Regions from separate parts of the Streptomyces sp. NPDC057280 genome, predicted to be linked through region 2. Evidence: riboswitches for the same ligand, from Rfam matches in the RefSeq annotation. Region 2 holds a riboswitch; each other region holds the start of a gene.
The links. Region 2 has a riboswitch for cobalamin ahead of ACFUO4_RS22875 (ribonucleoside-diphosphate reductase subunit alpha). Riboswitches for the same ligand answer to the same signal wherever they lie in the genome.
Positions count from the first base shown of each region.

Region 1 (4,585 bases), on a different contig from region 2:
TCCGGCGACGGCTTGAGGATCACCGTGCAGCCGGTGAGCAGCGCGGGCGCGAGCTTGGCGGCGGCGACGAACTGCGGGACGTTCCACGGCACCACGGCCGCGACGACACCGACCGGCTCCCGACGGACGAGGATCTTGCCGAGCACGCCGTCGCGCTGCTCCTCGTACGTGAAGTTCCGCGCGACGGTGATCGCCGCGTCCCACACCATCATCGCGCCGAGCGCCTGCGCGAGCACGCTCCAGGAGTACGGCGACCCGTTCTCGGAGGAGATCACGCGGGCGATCTCCTCGTGCCGGGTGAGGATGCCGTCCTTGATGCGGGTGACGACCTCGATGCGCTCGTCGAGGCTCATCCGCGGCCAGGGCCCCTCGTCGAAGGCGCGCCGGGCGGCGGCGACGGCGGCGTCCACGTCCGCCTGCGCGGCGTGCGGGACGCGTCCGATGACCTCCTCGGTGTGCGGGGAGATCACCTCGATGACGTCCTTGCCATGGGGGTCGGTCAACTCCCCGCCGATGAACAGCTGTCCGTGTTCCACGAGCTCGGTCATGGCCGACTGCCTCCCCGGGAGCTGACTCTGACGGTTCATCAGATACTCAGTTACCGGAACTGATACCAGTTCTACTCCCATGAGTCCACAGCCCCGCACACGCGACTGATGGATGACTTGGGCTCCCATCGAAACCCGTTCTAGTTATAGTTGCCTCGGCCCGCGAGGACGCCGGGACGCGGAGACGGGGGAACCCATGGCACAGGTCAGCCCACAGGTCACCGACCACGGCGGCGGCGTCCGCTCCATCCGGGTGCCGATCCCGGACAACCCGCTCGGCTACACGCTCGTGTACGTCGTCGACACCGACGGCGGCCCGGTGCTGGTCGACACCGGCTGGGACGACCCGGCGTCCTGGGACACCCTCACCGCGGGGCTGGCCGCCTGCGGCACCTCGCCCGCCGGGATCCACGGAGTGGTGATCACCCATCACCACCCGGACCACCACGGCCTGTCGGGCCAGGTGCGGGACGCGTCCGGCGCCTGGATCGCGATGCACGCGGCGGACGCGGCGATCGTCCGCCGCACCGGCGAGACCCGCCCCGAGCGCTGGTTCGCCTATATGACAGCCAAGTTGGAGGCGGCAGGCGCCCCCGAGGACCACCTGGCACCCCTCCGCGCCGCCCGCCCCCGCCGCCTCCCCGGCTTCTCCCCCGCCGTACCGGACCGCGAGATCGTCCCCGGCGACCTCCTGCCCCTCCCCGGCCGCCGGCTGCGCGCGATCTGGACGCCGGGCCACACCCCCGGCCATGTCTGCCTCCACCTGGAGGAACAGCACCCCGCGCAACTCCCCGGCCACGGCCGCCTGTTCTCCGGCGACCACCTGCTCCCCGAGATCACCCCGCACATCGGCCTGTACGAGGACCCCGACGACGCCACCGTCACCGACCCCCTCGGCGACTACCTCGACTCCCTGGAACGCGTCGGCCGCCTCGCCCCCGCGGAGATCCTCCCGGCCCACCAGTACGTCTTCACCGACGCGCCCGCCCGGGTACGGGAGTTGCTGACCCACCACGAGGAGCGCCTCGACGGACTGCGCATGCTGCTCGTCGAGCCGCTCACGCCCTGGCAGGTCGCCGAACGCATGGAGTGGAACCGTCCCTGGTCCGAAATCCCCTACGGATCACGGAACATCGCCGTCTCGGAGGCGGAGGCGCACCTGCGGCGGCTGGTGAAGCTGGGGCGCGCGGAGGCGGTGGCGGGGAGTGAGCCGGTGACGTACGTGGCGGTCTGACCCGTGGCCGGTGTGACACCTGGCCGGTGTGATCCCATGGCGGCATGGATCCTCTGGAGAGGCTGCTGGCCGAGCGCGCCTGCGAGCGTCTGATCATCGACTTCGTCCACCGCCTCGACCTCGGCGAACCGGGCTCCGTCGCCGAGCTGTTCACCGAGGACGGCGTCTGGGAGTGGCCGCCTCCGGGCGGTGACGGGCGGCGCGCCGAGGGCCGGGAGGCGCTGCGGACGTATTTCGGCTCCCGCCCGGCGGACCGCCTCTCCCGCCGCGTGATGTCGAACATCCTCGTCACGGTGACGTCCCCGGACACGGCGACGGCGACCTCGTACTTCACGACGTACCGCGTCGATGGCCACGAGGGCGACGGCCAGGGCCCGGTCCCGCCGGGGCCGCCGGTGCAGGTGGGTCAGTACGAGGACGAGTTCCGCAGGTCGGCGGAGGGTACGTGGCTGCTGGCGGCGCGACGGCTGAGGCTGCCGTTCGGGGGGCCGACGCCGGTGGTCAGGGCAGGAACGTCCTGATCAAGTCCGCGGCGGCACCGAGCAGTTCGGTCTCGCTCCGGCTCATCGTCGGATTGACCGCCCGTCGCCTGAGGGCCTCCGCCAGCCCCTCCTCCGTGAGCTCGGACGGGTCGGCGAGCAGCGCGGCCAGCATCGCGCGGGCGGGCTCGGCGATCGCCTCCTCGCCGACGGCGACCTGGGCGAGGATGACCACGGACATGCCCCAGTCGAGGCCGGGGTCGCCTTCCTCGGCGTTGGCCCAGTCGATGACGTAGGGCCCGTCGTCGGTGAGCATCACGTTGTCGGGGTGGAGGTCGAGGTGGACGATCCGTCCCGGAACGGCGTGCAGTTGCCGCAGCAACCGGGCCAGCACCGCCCCCGCCTCCCGGGCGTCGATCCGGCCGGCGGCGAAGGCGGCCAGCATGGTCGGCCCGTGCAGCCGCCGCATCACGAGGTCGCTGCGCGAGGAGGCGTCCAGTCGGACCTCGGGTACGGGGTAGCCGTGCCGGCGCAGATGTTCCATGACGGCCGCTTCCGCGAGGGCGTCCGCATACCCCTCCCGGTCCCGCCGCAGTACCCAGTCCTCGTCGACCTCGTACACGTCGGACGCCCGCCCCGAGCCGATGAGTCTCCCCGTGATCTCCATGCGGCCGAACTTATCCCCCGCCCCGGAGCCCCTCACAGGAGCCCCTCAGCCGGTTGTTTACGGCCGGGTAGAGTGGCCGCGTCGTCATCACACCCGTACGGGGGGAAGCCGGTGCAATTCCGGCGCTGACCCGCAACCGTGAGCCGTCCCGTCCGGGCGGCGAGCCGGATCGCCCCGCGCGGAGCAGTTGACCGGCTCACGCGCACCGGCATCCGGCCGGTGCACGGCACCGTCGAGGTCTACGGGGCCGAGCCGCCCGGGGGTTTCCCGTGCGCCCGGCTCCCTTGCAGGGAGAGGCATCCGCCGATCATGAACGTCCGCCGCAGCGCCGCGGTCCTGGCCGCCACCGCCGTGATCGGCACGGCCACACCGGCCGTGGCCGCCGATCCGTCCACCTCGCCTTCGCCGTCGCCCTCGGTGGTGATACCGGACGGGTTGTACGGGACGGGTGATCCGACGTACGACGGGGTGTGGCGGCAGTCGCTGGCGCTGATGGCGCAGAACGAGGTGAGCGTCGACCCCGCCGACACGGCGGTGGCCTGGCTGGCGGGACAGCAGTGTGCGAGCGGCGCCTTCCCCGCCTTCCGCGCGGACACCAACAAGCCGTGCGACGCCAAGGTCATGGTCGACACGAACATGACGGCGGTCGCGGTCCAGGCGCTCACCACACTCACCGAGAGCTATGACACCCAGGTCAAGAAGGCCGTCACCTGGTTGAAGTCCGTGCAGAACAAGGACGGCGGCTGGGGCTACTCCGCGGGCTCGGCCACCGACGCGAACTCCACCTCCCTCGTGGTCGGCGCCCTCGCGCAGGCCGGCGTGACGGTCCCCAACCTGCGCAAGGAGGGCAAGTCCCCGCTCGACGCGCTGTGGCAGCTCAGCCTCCCGTGCGACAGCAAGGACGCGGGCGCCTTCGCCTACCAGCCGGACAAGAAGGGCAAGTTGACGGCCAACGCGGACGCGACCGTCGCGGCGGTGCTCGGAGGCTACGGCGAGGTGCTGGCGGCCGGGCCCCAGGAGGACGCCGACACCTCCGTGGGTTGCCGGGGGAAGCAGGACGACGGCCTGGCCGACGTGGCCGCCGACAACGGCGCCGCCTGGCTCGCCAAGACCCTCAAGAAGGACGGCTACCTCAAGTCGGCGCTGCCCGGCTCCGAGGACCAGCCCGACTACGGCAACACGGCCGACGCGGTCGTCGCCCTCGCCTCGGCGGGCTACAACGACCAGGCCGCCGCGTCCCTGCGCTGGCTGGAGGCCAACGCCGTGAAGTGGGCCGAGCAGAGCGGCCCGGCGGCCTACGCCCAGCTGATCTTCGCCACCAAGGCCGGCCGGGGTGACGTCCACAGCTTCGGCGGCAAGGACCTGGTCACCCTTCTGAACGCGACCGGCCCGACCCCGAGGGCCATCAATGCGGAGCCCCCCACGGCCTCCGCCGAGGACGTCAAGGCGTCCGATCAGAACGACGACGACGGCGCCCTCACCGTCGCCTGGACCGTCGGCGGCGGTCTCCTTCTCGGCTCCCTCATCGGCTTCGGCCTGATGCTCCGCGGCCGGAAGCGCCAGCAGTGATGCGCCGCGTCACCCCCCTCCTCCTGACGGCCCTCTGTCTCCTCCCCCTCTCCACCCAGGCCGCCCACGCCACCGGCTACCGCTACTG
Region 1 covers NZ_JBHUYR010000002.1:887,606-892,190, reverse strand. Annotated here, with positions in the region: gene ACFUO4_RS14550 (aldehyde dehydrogenase) at 1-548, opposite strand, end outside; gene ACFUO4_RS14545 (MBL fold metallo-hydrolase) at 745-1,782, shown strand; gene ACFUO4_RS14540 (nuclear transport factor 2 family protein) at 1,827-2,303, shown strand; gene ACFUO4_RS14535 (phosphotransferase) at 2,284-2,928, opposite strand; cobalamin riboswitch at 2,990-3,125, shown strand; gene ACFUO4_RS14530 (prenyltransferase/squalene oxidase repeat-containing protein) at 3,238-4,497, shown strand; gene ACFUO4_RS14525 (SCO2322 family protein) at 4,497-4,585, shown strand, end outside.
Region 1: another riboswitch for cobalamin. It lies ahead of ACFUO4_RS14530 (prenyltransferase/squalene oxidase repeat-containing protein); the one in region 2 lies ahead of ACFUO4_RS22875 (ribonucleoside-diphosphate reductase subunit alpha).

Region 2 (4,585 bases):
GCGCCGTACGTAGAGTCCCGGATCGTCGCCCCCGCCGGGCTGTTCCCGACCCGCGAGGAAAAAGAGGAGGAAACGCGCCATGAGGTCGGCACTGCGGCGGGGCCTTGAGAACGTGCGCTGGTACGTACGGGAGTTGACCGACGAGTCGGCCTACGACCGCTATGTCGCGCACGTCCGCCGGGACCACCCGCAGGCGGACGTACCGACCCGGCGGGAGTTCGAGCGGATGCGGACGGACCGGCAGGAGGCGGACCCGCGCCAGGGCTTCCGCTGCTGTTGAAGCCCGCTGCCGAAGCCGCTGTCGAAGCCGCTGTTGACACCGATGTCGGACCTTCACTGAATCGACATACCGATATGCGGACGAGGTCTTCCACTCCTGTCACACCGTGACCTAGATTGCCTGCGCGTTACACGGTGATCAGTGATGAGGGGATCGGAGCCGCCGCATGTCATCAGATTCGCCCGAGGCCAGACCACCGGTGGTGACGCCGGTCCGCGTGGTCATCGCCCTCTGCCTCTTCGCGCCCTTCGTGGCGATGCTGTGGGTGGGGTCGTACGCGAAGGTCGACCCGGCCTTCATCGGCATCCCGTTCTTCTACTGGTACCAGATGCTGTGGGTGCTGATCTCCACCGCGCTGACGATGACCGCGTACAAGCTGTGGCAGCGTGACCAGCGCGCCCGTCCTGGAGGTACCAAGTGAACGACGGCGTGAACGGCGTCGCGCTCGGCGTCTTCATCTTCTTCTTCCTGGCCGTCACGGTCATGGGCTTCCTCGCCGCGCGCTGGCGCAAGGCCGAGAACGAGCACAGCCTCGACGAATGGGGCCTGGGCGGACGGTCGTTCGGCACCTGGGTCACCTGGTTCCTGCTCGGCGGCGACCTCTACACGGCGTACACCTTCGTCGCCGTCCCCGCGGCCATCTACGCGGCGGGCGCGGCCGGCTTCTTCGCCGTGCCGTACACGATCCTCGTCTACCCGCTGATCTTCACCTTCCTGCCCCGCCTCTGGTCGGTCTCGCACAAGCACGGCTATGTGACGACCTCCGACTTCGTGCGCGGCCGCTTCGGCTCCAAGGGCCTGTCGCTCGCGGTCGCCGTCACCGGCATCCTCGCGACGATGCCGTACATCGCCCTCCAACTCGTCGGCATCCAGGCGGTCCTGGACGTCATGGGTGTCGGCGGCGGCGAGGACACCAACTGGTTCGTGAAGGACCTGCCGCTCCTCATCGCCTTCGGTGTGCTGGCCGCGTACACCTACTCGTCCGGCCTGCGCGCCCCCGCGCTGATCGCGTTCGTGAAGGACACGCTGATCTACATCGTCATCGCGGTGGCGATCATCTACATCCCGATCAAGCTGGGCGGCTTCGACGAGATCTTCGCCAAGGCGGGCGAGGCGTACAGCCAGACCAACCCGGCGACGGGCGCGCCGCGCGGTGCGCTGGTGCCGGGCGAGCCGGGCCAGTGGACGTACGCCACGCTGGCGTTGGGCTCCGCGCTCGCGCTCTTCATGTACCCGCACTCGATCACCGCGACGCTCTCCTCCAGGAGCCGTGAGGTGATCCGCCGCAACACCACGATCCTGCCGCTGTATTCGCTGATGCTGGGTCTGCTGGCGCTGCTGGGCTTCATGGCGATCGCGGCCGGAGTCAAGGTCACCAACGGCCAGTTGGCGATCCCGCAGCTGTTCGAGAACATGTTCCCGGCGTGGTTCGCGGGTGTGGCCTTCGCGGCGATCGGCATCGGCGCGCTGGTCCCCGCGGCGATCATGTCCATCGCGGCGGCGAACCTGTTCACCCGCAACATCTACAAGGACTTCATCAAGCCGGACGCGACCGCGGAGCAGGAGACCAAGGTCTCCAAGCTGGTGTCCCTGCTGGTGAAGGTCGGCGCGCTGGTCTTCGTCCTGACCATGGACAAGACGGTCGCCATCAACTTCCAGCTCCTGGGCGGCATCTGGATCCTCCAGACCTTCCCGGCCCTGGTCGGCGGCCTGTTCACCCGCTGGTTCCACCGCTGGGCGCTGCTCGCCGGCTGGGCGGTCGGCATGATCTACGGCACGGTCGCCGCGTACGGCGTGGCCTCGCCGACGCAGAAGCACTTCGGCGGCTCCGCGAAGGAGATCCCCGGCATCGGCGAGATCGGCTACATCGGCCTGACGGCGTTCGTGCTGAACGTGGTGGTCACGGTGGTCCTGACGTTCGTCCTGAGGGCTCTGAAGGCCCCGGAGGGCGTGGACGAAACCAGGCCGGAGGACTACACGGCGGACGCCGGAGACCCCGGTGTCCAGGTGGAACTTCCGCCCGCGACCGCAGGAGCCTCGCACTGACGCCCTAGGGGCGCGGGGAACTGCGCGAGCAACCACGACGAACTCCGCAGCGGGCCGCCGACATCAAGAGCAACGGCGGCCCGCTTTCGTGCACACTCACCTGCATGGACATACAGATCCGGGCAGCGAACCCCACCGAATACGACGAACTCGGCGAGATCACCGCCCAGGCCTACATCCAGGACGGCCTCCTCGCCTTCGGTGAGAGCGACTGGTACCTCGGTGAACTGAGAGACGTCGGCAAACGGGCGGCCGCAGCCGAGGTCCTCGTCGCCGTCCAGGACGGCGTCCTCCTCGGCACCGTCACCTACGTCCCCTCGACCGGCGGCGCCATGGCCGAACTCTCCCGTCCCGGCGAATCGGAGATCCGCATGCTGGCCGTGGCCCCGGAGGCCCGCGGCAGAGGCGCCGGACAAGCCCTCGTACAGGCCTGCGTCGACCGCGCCAGGGCCGCCGGGGACAGCGGCATGGTCCTGTCGACCCAGCCCGTCATGCGCGCGGCCCACCGCATCTACGAACGCCTCGGCTTCGTCCGCGCCCCCCACCGCGACTGGCAGCCGATCCCGGGCGAGGAGTTCACGCTTCTCACCTATGAGTTGACGCTCTGAAGTCGCCGCGACACAACATCTAGGGGTGCCACTCGAACCCGGCACAAGATGTATGCTCATGCTCGCTGTCGCCGCAGGGGAATCCGGTGCGAATCCGGAACTGTCCCGCAACGGTGTACTTGTGCATGCCTTGTGTGTGTACGGGAGTCAGTCCGAGGACCTGCCGACAGCGTGCCCAGGCCGCCGTGGCCCGGGTGCCATGACGTCCGGGCCTCGCGGAGTGGGCCGGTGGACGCGACGCCCCGTGCGCTCGTGCTGCCTGCTGCCCTCCACCAGGCCCCTGCCGAGCGAGGGAGAGCCCCCACGTGACCATCGCGCCAGCCGATCCGGCTTCAGCGGTCCAGGCGGAGAACGACGGTCCCGGTACCGCCCTGTTGCGGACCCTGACCGAGCTGACCGCCGACCTGCCCGACGCCGACCCCGGACGGGTCGCCGCCGCCGCGCTGCGCGGCCGGTCCGCGAAGGCCGACGAGGCGGAGCTGCGCGAGCTGGCGACGGAGGCCGCCGCCGGACTCATCTCCGAGGACCCCGCCTACTCCCGGCTGGCCGCCCGGCTGCTGACCATCAGCATCGCCGCCGAGGCCGCCTCCCAGGGCGTCACGTCCTTCACCGAGTCCGTCGAGGTCGGCCACCGCGAGGGCCTGGTAGCCGATCGCACGGCGGAGTTCGTACGGGTGCACGCCGCACGGCTCGACGCGCTGATCGACCCGGCCGCCGACGACCGCTTCGGCTACTTCGGTCTGCGTACGCTCCACAGCCGCTATCTCCTCCGGCACCCGATCACCCGCCAGGTCATCGAGACGCCCCAGCACTTCATGCTGCGCGTGGCGGCGGGCCTCGCCGAGGACGACACGACCCGTGCCCTGGACGAAGTCGCCGCGCTCTACGGGCTCATGAGCCGCCTCGACTACCTGCCGTCCTCCCCCACGCTGTTCAACTCCGGCACCCGGCACCCCCAGATGTCGTCCTGCTATCTCCTCGACTCCCCGCTGGACGAGCTGGACTCCATCTACGACCGCTACCACCAGGTCGCCCGCCTCTCCAAGCACGCCGGCGGCATCGGCCTGTCGTACTCCCGCATCCGCAGCCGCGGTTCGCTGATCCGCGGCACCAACGGGCACTCCAACGGCATCGTGCCGTTCCTGAAGACGCTGGACGCCTCGGTGGCCGCGGTGAACCAGGGCGGCCGGCGCAAGGGCGCCGCGGCCGTCTACCTGGAGACCTGGCACTCCGACATCGAGGAGTTCCTGGAGCTGCGCGACAACACCGGTGAGGACGCCCGGCGTACGCACAACCTGAACCTCGCGCACTGGATCCCGGACGAGTTCATGCGCCGCGTGAACGCCGACGCCGAGTGGTCGCTGTTCTCCCCGGCCGACGTGCCCGAGCTGGTGGACCTGTGGGGCGAGGAGTTCGACGCCGCGTACCGCAAGGCCGAGGCGGCCGGCCTCGCCAAGAAGACGATCCCGGCCCGTGACCTGTACGGCCGCATGATGCGTACCCTCGCGCAGACCGGCAACGGCTGGATGACCTTCAAGGACGCCGCCAACCGCACCGCCAACCAGACGGCGCTGCCCGGCCATGTCGTCCACTCCTCCAACCTCTGCACGGAGATCCTGGAGGTCACGGACGACGGCGAGACGGCGGTCTG
Region 2 covers NZ_JBHUYR010000003.1:933,636-938,220, reverse strand. Annotated here, with positions in the region: gene ACFUO4_RS22900 (carbon starvation CstA family protein) at 1-108, shown strand, start outside; gene ACFUO4_RS22895 (YbdD/YjiX family protein) at 80-280, shown strand; gene ACFUO4_RS22890 (DUF3311 domain-containing protein) at 447-701, shown strand; gene mctP (monocarboxylate uptake permease MctP) at 698-2,326, shown strand; gene ACFUO4_RS22880 (GNAT family N-acetyltransferase) at 2,431-2,934, shown strand; cobalamin riboswitch at 2,957-3,117, shown strand; gene ACFUO4_RS22875 (ribonucleoside-diphosphate reductase subunit alpha) at 3,240-4,585, shown strand, end outside.

Region 3 (4,585 bases), on a different contig from region 2:
GCGCGGGATCGTGGTGCCGGTCCTGGAGGACGCTCTGGCGCGCTCGCTGCGGCTGGCCGCCGCCATGGACTCCCGCGGATACGGCCGCGCGGGCACGGCCACCCGCCGCTCCCGCCGGATCACCGGGGCGCTGATGCTGCTCGGCATGTGCGGGCTGTGCGCCGGGGCGTACGGCCTGCTGGACGCCACCGCACCCGCCTTCCTGGGCTTTCCCGCGATGGCGGCGGGCGCGCTGCTGTGCGTGGCCGGGCTGCGGCTGGGCGGACGCCGGATCACCCGCACCACCTACCGCCCCGACCCCTGGCGACTGCCGGAGTGGGCCGTCGCGGGCAGCGGGGTGCTGGCCGCCGTCCTGCTCTTCGCCGGCCTCGGCTACGACCCCGCCCAGCTCAACCCCACCTTCTACCCGTTGACCTGGCCCGCACTGCCCCTGGTGCCCACCGCGGCGATCCTGCTCGCCGGAACCGCCGGATTCCTCGCACCCCCACCCCGGAGAGCCGACACCCCGTGATCACCTTCGACCAGGTCACCGTCCACTACGACGGCGCACCCGAACCCGCCCTCCGCAACATCGACCTCACCGTTGAGGAGGGCGAACTCTGCCTCGTCGTCGGACACACCGGCGTCGGCAAATCCACCCTGCTCGGTGCCGTCAACGGGCTCGTGCCGCACTTCACCGGCGGCACCCTGTACGGGCGCGTCACCGTCGACGGCCGCGACACCGCCCACCACCCGCCCCGCGAACTCGCCGATGTCGTCGGGGTGGTGGGCCAGGATCCGATCGACGGCTTCGTCACCGACACCGTGGAAGAAGAACTCGCCTATGCCATGGAGCAGTTGGCGATTCCCGCCGCGACCATGCGCAAGCGTGTCGAGGAGACCCTGGACCTCCTCGGGCTTGCCGACCTGCGCCACCGTGCCCTGCACGAACTCTCCGGCGGCCAGCAGCAGCGGGTCGCCATCGGCTCCGTCCTCACCGCCCACCCCCGCGTCCTGGTCCTCGACGAACCCACCTCCGCCCTCGACCCGACCGCCGCCGAAGAGATCCTCGCCGCCGTCACCCGCCTCGTCCACGACCTCGGCGTCACCGTCCTCATGGCCGAACACCGCCTCGAACGGGTCGTCCAGTACGCCGACCGCGTCATCCATCTCCCCGGCGACGGCCAAGCCCGCATCGGGGCGCCCGCCGACATCCTGCGGACGTCCGACATCGCACCGCCGATCGTGGAGTTGGGCCGGGCGGCCGGCTGGTCCCCGCTCCCGCTGTCCATTCGCGACGCCCGCCGCGCCGCCGCACCCCTGCGCATTGCCCTCGCCGACCACCTCCCGGCCCCGGTCCGCCCGCAGCCGACGGAGCGGCGGCCCCGGCTGCTGGCCGCGCGCGGTGTCACCGTCACCTACCAGGGTGTGACAGCCGTCCGGGAGGTGGACCTCGACCTGCACGCCGGTGAGGTGACGGCGCTCATGGGCCGCAACGGCTCCGGCAAGTCCTCCTTGCTGTGGGCTCTGCAGGGCTCCGGCCCGCGCCGCGCAGGCAGCGTGAAAGTGACCGGACCGGGAAATGACGCCGATCCGCACACCGTGCCCGCCGCGCAGGCCCGCCGGCTCGTCGGCCTGGTCCCGCAGACTCCGGCGGACCTGCTCTACCTGGAGAGCGTCAAAGCGGAACTCGACCAGGCCGACACCGAGTCCGGCACCGAGGTGCGGGCCCGCGCCGTCCTGGACCGGCTCGCGCCCGGTATCGACGACGCCACCCACCCCCGCGATCTGTCGGAGGGGCAGAAGCTCGCCCTCGTCCTGGCGATCCAGCTCTCGGCCGCGCCGCGGATCGTCCTCCTGGACGAGCCGACCCGCGGCCTGGACTACCGCGCCAAGACCGAGCTGATCGCAGTGGTCGACACCCTGGCCGCGGAGGGGCGTGCGGTGGTCATCTCCACCCACGACGTCGAGTTCGCCGCCCGCGCCGCCGACCGTGTCGTCGTCATGGCAGAAGGGGACGTCGTCGCCGACGGACCGACCACCGAGGTCATCGTCGCCTCACCCGTGTTCGCACCGCAGACCGCGAAGATCCTCGCCCCACTGCCGTACCTGACGGTCGACCAGGTCAAGGCGGCGCGGTCATGACGGCTGCGGCAGCCGTCCGGCTGGGGCCGCGCGCCGGCGTGGTCATGACCCTGGCCGCCTTCCTGGGCCTGGTCGCGTTCTTCTGGCCGTTCGTGGTCGCCCCGGGAACGTTCGGCTCCAACTACGCGCCCCCGCTCATCTTCGGCGTCCTGCTGGTCCTCGTCCTGTGCGTGGTCCTCTCGGAGATCGCCGAGGGCGGCATCGACTCCAAGGCGCTCGCCATGCTGGGCGTCCTGTCCGCCGTCAACGCCGCCCTGCGCCCTCTCGGCGCCGGAACCGCCGGCATCGAGACCGTCTTCTTCATCCTCGTCCTCGCCGGACGCGTCTACGGCCCCGGCTTCGGCTTCACCCTCGGCTGCACCTCGCTCTTCGCCTCCGCGCTGATCACCGGCGGGGTCGGCCCCTGGATGCCGTACCAGATGTTCGGCTGCGCGTTCGTCGGCATGCTCGCCGGGTTCCTTCCCCGCGCCACCGGCCGCCGCGAGATCCTGATGCTCGCCGCCTACGGCTCCCTCTCCGGCTACCTCTTCGGCTTCCTCCTCAACCTCTCCTTCTGGCCCTTCTCCCTCGACCCGAACAGCTCCATCGCCTACCTGCCCGGCCTGCCCTTCACCGAGCAGTGGCACCGCTACCTCGCCTTCGACCTCGCCACCTCCCTGGGCTGGGACACCGGCCGCGCGGTCACCAACTTCGTCTGCGTCCTGCTGGCCGGCCCAGCGGTCCTCACCACCTTCCGCCGCGCCGCCCGCCGCGCCCGCTTCCGCGCCCCGGTCACCTTCGCGCCACCCCGAACGGACGCAACGGAACGCCGCTGACCAGTCACGACAACACCAGGCCGGGGCGAGCACCGGATTTACTATCAGTACGGGCACCACGCGACGGAGACCCCGCTGCCCCTGACCGACTCCAAGGGCACCATCGTCTACCCGGGCTTCCCGGCGGACGCCCTGTCTCCTTCCGCCTTTACTCGGTCGCCGCCCAGGCCCTGTTGTGGGCGAGTTTTTCCCTGGTCTTCGGACCGTTGGCCGAACGGCTACTCGATCCGGCCGTCCGGGCCGCGGTCAAGCCCGTGCCCGGACAGCCCGAGCCGGTCGCCGCGGTCTGACCTTCCGGAGGCGAGATGGATCACGCCAGGTCGCGCGGTATTGGCCATGTCCGCGACACGCGGTACCGTCACTGCGATATCGACGACGGCAGAACGGAAGCCGGTGGGAAACCGGCACGGTCGCGCCACTGTGTGCCACCCCGCCAGCGCGGGGCGGCGAGTCAGACCCGTAGCCGTCGTCATGTGCACCACCGAGATGGGACGCGAACTCCCAGAGGAGGCCCTGCCATGGCGCAGCATGTCGCACCGCCGACCGCCACCACCCCCGCTCTCCCCGCCAAGCTGCCGATCGGCGCGATCGTCCCGTGGGCGGTCTTCTTCGGCATCCTGATGCTGGTCCTGCTGTACTTCGTCGGCGCCGAGCAGGGCGCCACCTCCGTCGTCTCCGGCGAGGACGTCCACGAGTGGGTCCACGACGCCCGCCACCTCCTCGGCTTCCCCTGCCACTGACGCAAGGGACACCGACACCCTCATGAACTCCGCAACGGTAAGAAACCTCCTCGTGCGCGGCATGCTCGCCGGTCTCGCGGCCGGTGTGCTCGCCCTCGTCGTCGCCTACCTCCTGGGTGAGCCCAACGTCGACAAGGCGATCGCTTTCGAGGAAGCCCACTCCCACGAGCATGAGATGGAGATCGTCTCCCGCTCTCTGCAGTCCACCGCCGGCCTGGCCACCGGCGTCCTCATCTACGGGGTCGCCTTCGGCGGCATCGCCGCCCTCGCCTACTGCTTCGCCCTCGGCCGCGTCGGCCGCTTCAGCCCCCGCGCGACCGCGCTGCTGCTGTCCGGCTGTGCGCTCCTCGCCGTCTACGTCGTGCCGTTCCTGAAGTACCCGGCCAACCCGCCCGCCGTCGGAAACCCCGACACCATCGGCAAGCGGACCACCCTGTACTTCCTGATGATGCTGCTCAGCGTCCTCCTCGCGATCGCCGCCACCATCCTGGGCAAGCGGCTCCAGCCGACCTTGGGCACCTGGTGGGCGACCGTGACGGCGATCGCCGCCTTCGCGCTCGTGATCGGGCTGGCGTACGCCTTCCTGCCCGTCATCAACGAGGTGCCCTCGGACTTCCCGGCCACCGTGCTGTGGCGGTTCCGGCTCTCCGCGCTCGCCATCCAGACCACCCTGTGGACGGCGTTCGGACTCGGCTTCGGTGAACTGGCCGAACGCCTGCTGAACCCTAAGCCCGCCCCGGCCGCCCCGGCCTCGGCAGTGGCCGCTCCCAGCTGACCATGATCCGACCATGTGAGAGGGCCCGCGGAACCATCCGGGGGCCCTCTCGCGTTCTCCGGACACCCGATGGACCTGGACCAAGGACATGACCCATCGATCCGACCCATCCGGCCGATTAGACAGCGGCG
Region 3 covers NZ_JBHUYR010000002.1:989,360-993,944, forward strand. Annotated here, with positions in the region: gene ACFUO4_RS15010 (energy-coupling factor transporter transmembrane component T) at 1-511, shown strand, start outside; gene ACFUO4_RS15015 (ABC transporter ATP-binding protein) at 508-2,124, shown strand; gene ACFUO4_RS15020 (ECF transporter S component) at 2,121-2,939, shown strand; cobalamin riboswitch at 3,273-3,422, shown strand; gene ACFUO4_RS15025 (CbtB-domain containing protein) at 3,458-3,679, shown strand; gene ACFUO4_RS15030 (CbtA family protein) at 3,702-4,454, shown strand.
Region 3: another riboswitch for cobalamin. It lies ahead of ACFUO4_RS15025 (CbtB-domain containing protein); the one in region 2 lies ahead of ACFUO4_RS22875 (ribonucleoside-diphosphate reductase subunit alpha).